Regions from separate parts of the Gordonia iterans genome, predicted to be linked through region 1. Evidence: riboswitches for the same ligand, from Rfam matches in the RefSeq annotation. Region 1 holds a riboswitch; the other holds the start of a gene.
What was found. A riboswitch is a leader RNA that binds a small molecule or an ion and turns the genes downstream of it on or off. The one in region 1 is predicted to bind cobalamin.
Positions count from the first base shown of each region.

Region 2: linked by a shared signal. The riboswitch ahead of metE (5-methyltetrahydropteroyltriglutamate--homocysteine S-methyltransferase) and the one ahead of C6V83_RS06635 (ABC transporter substrate-binding protein) in region 1 are both predicted to bind cobalamin.

Region 1 is NZ_CP027433.1:1,402,930-1,406,335, reverse strand. It holds gene C6V83_RS06645 (HNH endonuclease signature motif containing protein) at 1-868, shown strand, start outside; gene C6V83_RS06640 (putative quinol monooxygenase) at 1,179-1,499, opposite strand; cobalamin riboswitch at 1,558-1,745, shown strand; gene C6V83_RS06635 (ABC transporter substrate-binding protein) at 1,771-2,739, shown strand; gene C6V83_RS06630 (FecCD family ABC transporter permease) at 2,793-3,406, shown strand, end outside.
Region 2 is NZ_CP027433.1:1,521,126-1,524,531, reverse strand. It holds gene C6V83_RS07120 (ATP-binding protein) at 1-1,026, shown strand, start outside; cobalamin riboswitch at 1,321-1,558, shown strand; gene metE (5-methyltetrahydropteroyltriglutamate--homocysteine S-methyltransferase) at 1,688-3,406, shown strand, end outside.

The DNA of each region.
Region 1 (3,406 bases):
CCCGGCGACCGGCGACGACGGGCAGGTGCCGGTCGCCGAACGGGACGACCTCAACGCGATGACACTCGACCGGACCGACGACGGTCGCGTCGCGGTGACCGTCGACCTCGACGTGGTCGCCGGCGAAGAACTCAGTGCCGCTCTCGATCCGCTGACCCGGCCCGTTCCCGAGCCCGACGGATCGGAAGACAAGCGCTCAGCCAAGCGGCGGCGCGCGGACGCCTTCACCCACATCGTGCGGACCTTTCTCTCGCACTCGGATCGGCCCGAGTCCGGCGGGGTGCTCCCGCACGTCACGCTCACTGTGCCGGCCGCGGTCGTGGCCGACGGACGGCTGGTCGACGCCGTCGCTCGGCCCGAGGGCGATCAGAGTGTCCGTCTGCCGAGGGCCGACCTCGACGCTGATGTCACCGGGGTGCCGTCGCTCGGATTCAGCGGACCGGTCTCGGCGCGCACGGCCGAGCTGGTGATGTGCGACGCGTCAGTCGCGCTCGCGCTGCTCGACGAGCACGGAGTCCCGCTGAACGTCGGACGCGAGAAGCGTCTCTTCCCTCCTGGTCTACGCAAAGCCCTGGCTATCCGTGATCACGGATGCGCTTTCCCGGGGTGCGGACTCCCACCGAGCTGGTGCGACGCCCACCACGCCGAGCACTGGGAGAACGGCGGGCCGACGTGTCTGGACAATGGGGTGCTGCTCTGCCGACGGCACCACACCCTGATCCACCACGGAGGCTGGCAGGTGTTCATCGGCCACGACCGTCACCCCTGGTTCGTCCCGCCCGCCGACCCCGACCATCCGAAACAGAGAACGGAACCGATCCCCTCGAACAGCCGACGAACACTCACTCTGCTGCCCGGTGCCGCCTGACCACGGGTAGGTCCTGCACGACGACCTGACGCCACTGTCCGACAACGACTCTCGCCATCGGTGCGAGCCCCGAGACCACCTGAACAAGTGCCGGAACTCCCCGGCGCTGTGCGTTACTTGAGAACTCCATACAGCTCGCGGTCCCGAGCGGCTCGCGCCACACACGTCCGGTACGGCGCCGGGGACGTGCTGTGAGATGACGTGTGGTGAGATGACGCCCATCTCCGCCCCGCGCGAGCCGCTCCCCGGGCCCGTGGGGAATCGGACGACACCCACCGCGTCGGGACGGGTCACGCACCGCCAGGTCGACTCACTCGACGGCCAGTTCGCCGAGCGCGTCCCACTCGTCGCGGTCCAGTTGCACATTGCGCGCCCGCGGGGTCTCCTGCAGCAGCGGCGGCAGCTCCCGCTGGGCCTTGCGGAAGTGGTCGCTGGTGACGTGCGCCTCGGCGGCGTCGTCCTGGAATGCTTCGACCAGCACGTACTCGTGCGGATCGTCGACGCTGCGCGACCAGTCGAACCACAGATTCCCCGGTTCGGCGCGGGTGGCCTCGGTGAACTCCCGGGACAGCTCCGGCCAGTCGTCGGCGTGCTCGGGCTTGACCTTGAATTTCGCGACGATGAGGATCATGCCCTCCAGTGTGTCACCGGCTGCCGGGCCCGGCCATCGGTCCAGCCGGTCCGCGGTACCATTCTCGCGACGTCGCGGTGTTCGGGAAGTCCGGTGGAAAGCCGGCGCGGTTCTCGCCACTGTGAGCAGGTCCGGGCACGACAACGGGGCACCGCCCCAGCCACTGGGCGCACACCGCGCCCGGGAAGGTGTCGTCCCCGGCAGACCCTGCGTAGCCAGGAGACCGGCCGCGACGTGGACCGATTCCACGAGACATGGAAGGCGGGTCGCTTTGCGCACCCTCACCACCGCCGCTGCCGCGTTCACCGCCGCCGCGCTCACATTCACGCTCACCGCTTGCGGCACCGGCAACGACGACGACGCCGACCGCGGCGCCATCAGCCTGCAGAACTGCGGCCGCACCGTCACCCTGGACGCCCCGGCCACCCGGGCCCTCACCGTCAATCAGGGCGCCACCGAGTCGGCGCTCGCCGTCGGTGCCCAGGACGACCTGATCGGCACGGCCTATCTCGACGACCAGATCGCTCCGCGGTTCAAGGAGGCCTACGACGCGATCCCGGTGATCGCTCCGAAGTACCCCGACCTGGAGACGGTGATCAGCAAGAAGCCCGACCTGGTCGCCGCGTCGTACGGATCGGCGTTCGCCGAGGACGGCATCGGTACTCGGGACGAGCTGGCGAACCTGGACATCGCCACCTACGTCTCGCCCTTCGGTTGCGAGAACAAGGCCGACCGTCCCGCCGCGTCGTGGGATGCGATCGCCGACGAGGTCTCCGACTACGGCACCCTGTTCGGCCGCTCCGACGCCGCCGACGACGTGAACCAGAAGATGCGCGACACCCTGGCCGAGCTGAAGGAGAAGCAGGCCGGCAAGGACACCACCATCATGTGGTGGGACGCCGAGACCGAGGCGCCCTCGGTCGGCGGCAAGAGCGGCGGTCCGCAGCTGATCATCGATGCGGTCGGCGCCACCAACGTCTTCGGCGACCTCGACGGCAACTGGGCCGACACCAGCTGGGAGCAGGTGATCAAGGCCGACCCCGACGTGATCGTGCTGATCGACGCGAACTTCTCGACGGCGGAGTCCAAGCGCCAGTACATCGAGAACGACCCGGCCCTGCAGGGTCTCACGGCAGTGAAGAACAAGTCGTACATCGTGATCCCGTTCTCCGAGTCGACACCGGGCGCACGCACCATCGACGGCGCGGTGACGCTGTCCGAGGCGCTGGAGAAGCGCTGACCTCCACCGCCGATGCGCCCGAGCGCACGCTGCGTTCGCGCATCACCTATCCGGTGCTGGTGGCGGTGCTCTGCGCGCTCGTCGTGCTGAGCATCGCCGCCGGCGTGGTGATCGGCTCGGTCGGCCTGAATCTCGTCGAGGTCGCGTCCGCGGTCGGATCGCGCCTCGGCCTGAGCACCGGCGTCGATCCGGGAACCGAGTACATCGTCGTGGACCTGCGCATGCCACGCGTGGTCACCGCGGCCGCAGCGGGAGCGGGCCTGGCCGTCGCCGGCGCCGTCCTCCAATCGTTGACCGGCAACGTCCTGGCCGACCCCTATCTCCTGGGCATGTCGTCCGGCGCCTCCGTGGGCGCGGTGCTGGTCCTCGTCACCGGAATGGGCGTCGGCATCGGCGCCGGGCTCGGTCCGGTCGCCGTCGCAGCGTTCCTCGGAGCGCTCGGCGCCCTCGCGCTGGTCTTCGCCATCGCGACGACCCGCACCGGCGCCCTCATGCCCAACCGGCTGATCCTGGCCGGCGTCGCCGTCGCGCAGGGCGGCGCGGCGATCTCGTCGGCGATGGTCTATTTCAGCGAACCGCACGCCGCAGCGGCCGTCCTGCGCTGGACCCTCGGCTCGGTGGCAGGTGCCCGCTGGCCGTCGACCGTCCTCGTGGTCGTGACGGTGGC
Region 2 (3,406 bases), 120 kb from region 1:
CAGTACTGGGCGCCCACCCTGGCCGGCGCGATCTCGGTGGTGATGAGCCACTACGAGTTGAGCTACGTGGTGCCCGGCGAGGACGGCCCGCGGCGCGCGGCGTCGTCGGACCCGATCGACCGTGACATCTCGGACTTCCCGCATCAGATCGAGGGCAGCGACTTCACCACGGTCGGCCAGATCTTCTCGGCCGAGGCGAACCCGGAACGGAAGAAGGCCTTCGACATCCGCACCGTGATGCGCGCGGTAGCCGATCAGGACTCCGAGACGCTGGAGCGGTGGGCCGACATGGCCGACGCGGACACCGTCGTCGTGCAGGACGTGCATCTGGGCGGCGATCCGGTGTGCCTGATCGGCATCGAGTCGAGCCCGATCACCCGTCGCGGATTCGTGCCGACCGACGGCCCGGACACCTTCACCGCCGGCACGCTGTTCCCGCTCTCGTCGAAGAAGGCGGCCCGCGCGATCAACGCGGCCAGCGGCAACCGCCCCGTGGTGGTGCTGGCCAACCTGTCCGGCTTCGACGGCTCCCCCGAGTCGATGCGCAAGCTGCAACTGGAATACGGCGCCGAGATCGGCCGGGCCATCGTCAACTTCGACGGCCCGATCGTCTTCTGCGTGATCTCGCGCTACCACGGCGGGGCCTTCGTGGTGTTCTCCAAGGCGCTCAATCCGAACATGACGGTGCTGGCCATCGAGGGCTCGTTCGCCTCGGTGCTGGGCGGCGCCCCTGCCGCGGCCGTCGTCTTCGCCGGCGAGGTCCGGACCCGGACGCAGACCGATCCCCGGGTCCAGGAGCTGGAGGCCAAGCTGCAGGCCGCCTCCGACACCGACTACGCCGCCGCGGCGGCCGAGCTCGACGACGTGCGGGCCACCGTGCGCGCCGAGAAGCTGGCCGAGGTGGCCGCCGAGTTCGACGCGGTGCACAGCATCGAGCGCGCGGTGCGAGTCGGTTCGGCCGACGCGATCATCAAGGCCGCCGAACTGCGTCCGCGCATCATCGAGGCCTTCCGCACGAAGGGCTGATCTCCGCTCGACCCACGACGGCGGCCGTCCCTCCCCCGAGGGCGGCCGCCGTCGTACTCGAGGCGCCCACTGATCGGGCCTGCTCGCTCGATTGAGCAAGCGCAGCCCCTCGACGAACGAGCGAGCACAGCCCCTCGACGATTGAGCGAGCGCAGCGAGTCGAAATCACCCTCCCGGACCGTCGAGACCGAATTAAACTCACCGGCCGAACCGAGGGTGACACCCGTCGAGCCCGCGCGTTAGACTCGGCGGCGCAATCGGTTCGTCCGCTGCGTCGTCACTCAGGAGCCCCTGCGACCGTCGCGGACGTCGAGCGGAATCGCTGCTGACGCAGCCGATTCCGCGAGAGGGAATCCGGTGAGACTCCGGAGCTGACCCGCAGCGGGATATCGGAACGACCGCCGTCACACGCACTGGATGCGCAGTTCGCGCGAGTCTGGGAAGCGACGGCCAGTAGGAGCGCCTCGGACGACCTTCGCGGTCGTGGTGCACGCCGATGAGCCCGAAGACCTGCCCGTTGTACCGGGTGCGCCGCAGCCGGTGACGTTCCGCCTCGTGGACCCGGGCGATGTCGAAGCGTGTTCCTCCGTGGGCTCTTCGTCACTCCTCGCTCGGGTAAGGGCGTTCGTCGTCACCTTTGATGCAGGAGATTGAACGAAAGATGGGTTTCACCACCACCGTGCCGGGCACCGCCCGGATCGGCGCCGACCGCGAACTCAAGCGCGCGGTCGAGGGGTACTGGGCCGGCCGCGTCGACGCCGCCGAGCTGGAGAGCGTCGCGGCACAGCTGCGCCGCACCGGCTGGCAGGAACTGCTGACCACCGGGCTGGACTCCGTTCCGGTCAACACATTCTCGTACTACGACCAGATGCTCGACACCGCCGTACTGCTGGGTGCGCTCCCGCCCCGCGTCAGCGGCATCGAGAACCCGCTGGACCGCTATTTCGCGGCCGCACGGGGCGCCGGGAGCCGAGCGAGCGGGCCCGGCCACAACAGCGCTGAGGGTGTGACGCCGCTCGAGATGACCAAGTGGTTCGACACCAACTACCACTACCTGGTGCCGGAGATCGGCCCCGACACCGTGTTCTCTCTCGACGCGTCGAAAGTGCTCTCCGAATTCACCGAGGCCGTCGCACAGGGCATCCCGGCCCGACCGGTCGTGATCGGTCCGATCACCTTCCTGGGCCTGTCCAAGGCCGACGCCGACGGCCCCGAGCCTCTTTCCCGGATCGACGAACTGCTGCCCCTGTACGAGCAGTTGCTGGGCGAGTTGTCCGCCGCCGGCGCACAGTGGGTGCAGATCGACGAGCCGGTCCTGGTGACCGACGTTCCGACGGAGCGCAACGGGCGAAGCGCACTGCCCGAGCTCGCCGAGCGTGTGTACACCCGGCTCGGCGGCCTGATCGACCGGCCGAGAATCCTGGTCCAGACCTACTTCGGCGATGCGGGCGAATCGCTGGCGGCACTCGGCCGCACCGGCGTCGAGGGTGTCGGCGTCGACCTGGTCTACGGCACGGCCGAGTCGGTGCGGTCCGCCGAGCTGAACGGCAAGCTGGTCGTCGCCGGAGTGGTCGACGGCCGCAACATCTGGCGCACCGATCTGGATGCCGCCCTGGCGATCCTCGAAGACCTGCGTCCCGCGGTCGGCGAGCTGGCAGTCTCTACCTCGTGCTCCACGCTGCACGTGCCGTACACCCTGGCTGCCGAGACCGGTCTGGACGAGAATCTCCGCGGCTGGCTCGCCTTCGCCTCGGAGAAGTTCGCCGAGGTCGCGGCTCTCTCGCGGGCCCTCACCAACGGCCGAGTCTCGCAGGCGGACGTCTTCGAGGCCGCGCGGGACGCTCTGGCCACCCGCGCCACCGATGCGCGCCTGTCGGTCGATTCGGTCCGCGAGCGTCTCGCCGCGCTGGGCGAGTCCGATCGTCGTCGTACCGCTGCCGCGACCCGCCGCGAGCGGCAGCACGAGGCGCTGGGTCTGCCGGAGCTCCCGACCACGACGATCGGCTCGTTCCCGCAGACCGGCGACATCCGCAAGGCGCGGCAGCGGCTGCGGCTGGGCGAGATCGACCAGACCGCCTACCGCGAGCAGATGGAGGCGGAGATCGCCGCCGTCATCGCGCTGCAGGATGAGATCGGGCTGGACGTGCTGGTGCACGGCGAGCCGGAGCGCAACGACATGGTGCAGTACTTTGCCGAGCAGTTCGACGGGTTCTTCGCCACGCAGAACGGCTGGGTGCAGTCATACGGCTCCCGTTGTGTGCGCCCGCCGATCCTGTACGGCGACGTGACCCGTCCGACTCCGATGACGGTCGGCTGGATCACCCACGCGCAGTCGCTCACCGGGAAGATCGTCAAGGGCATGCTGACCGGTCCGGTCACC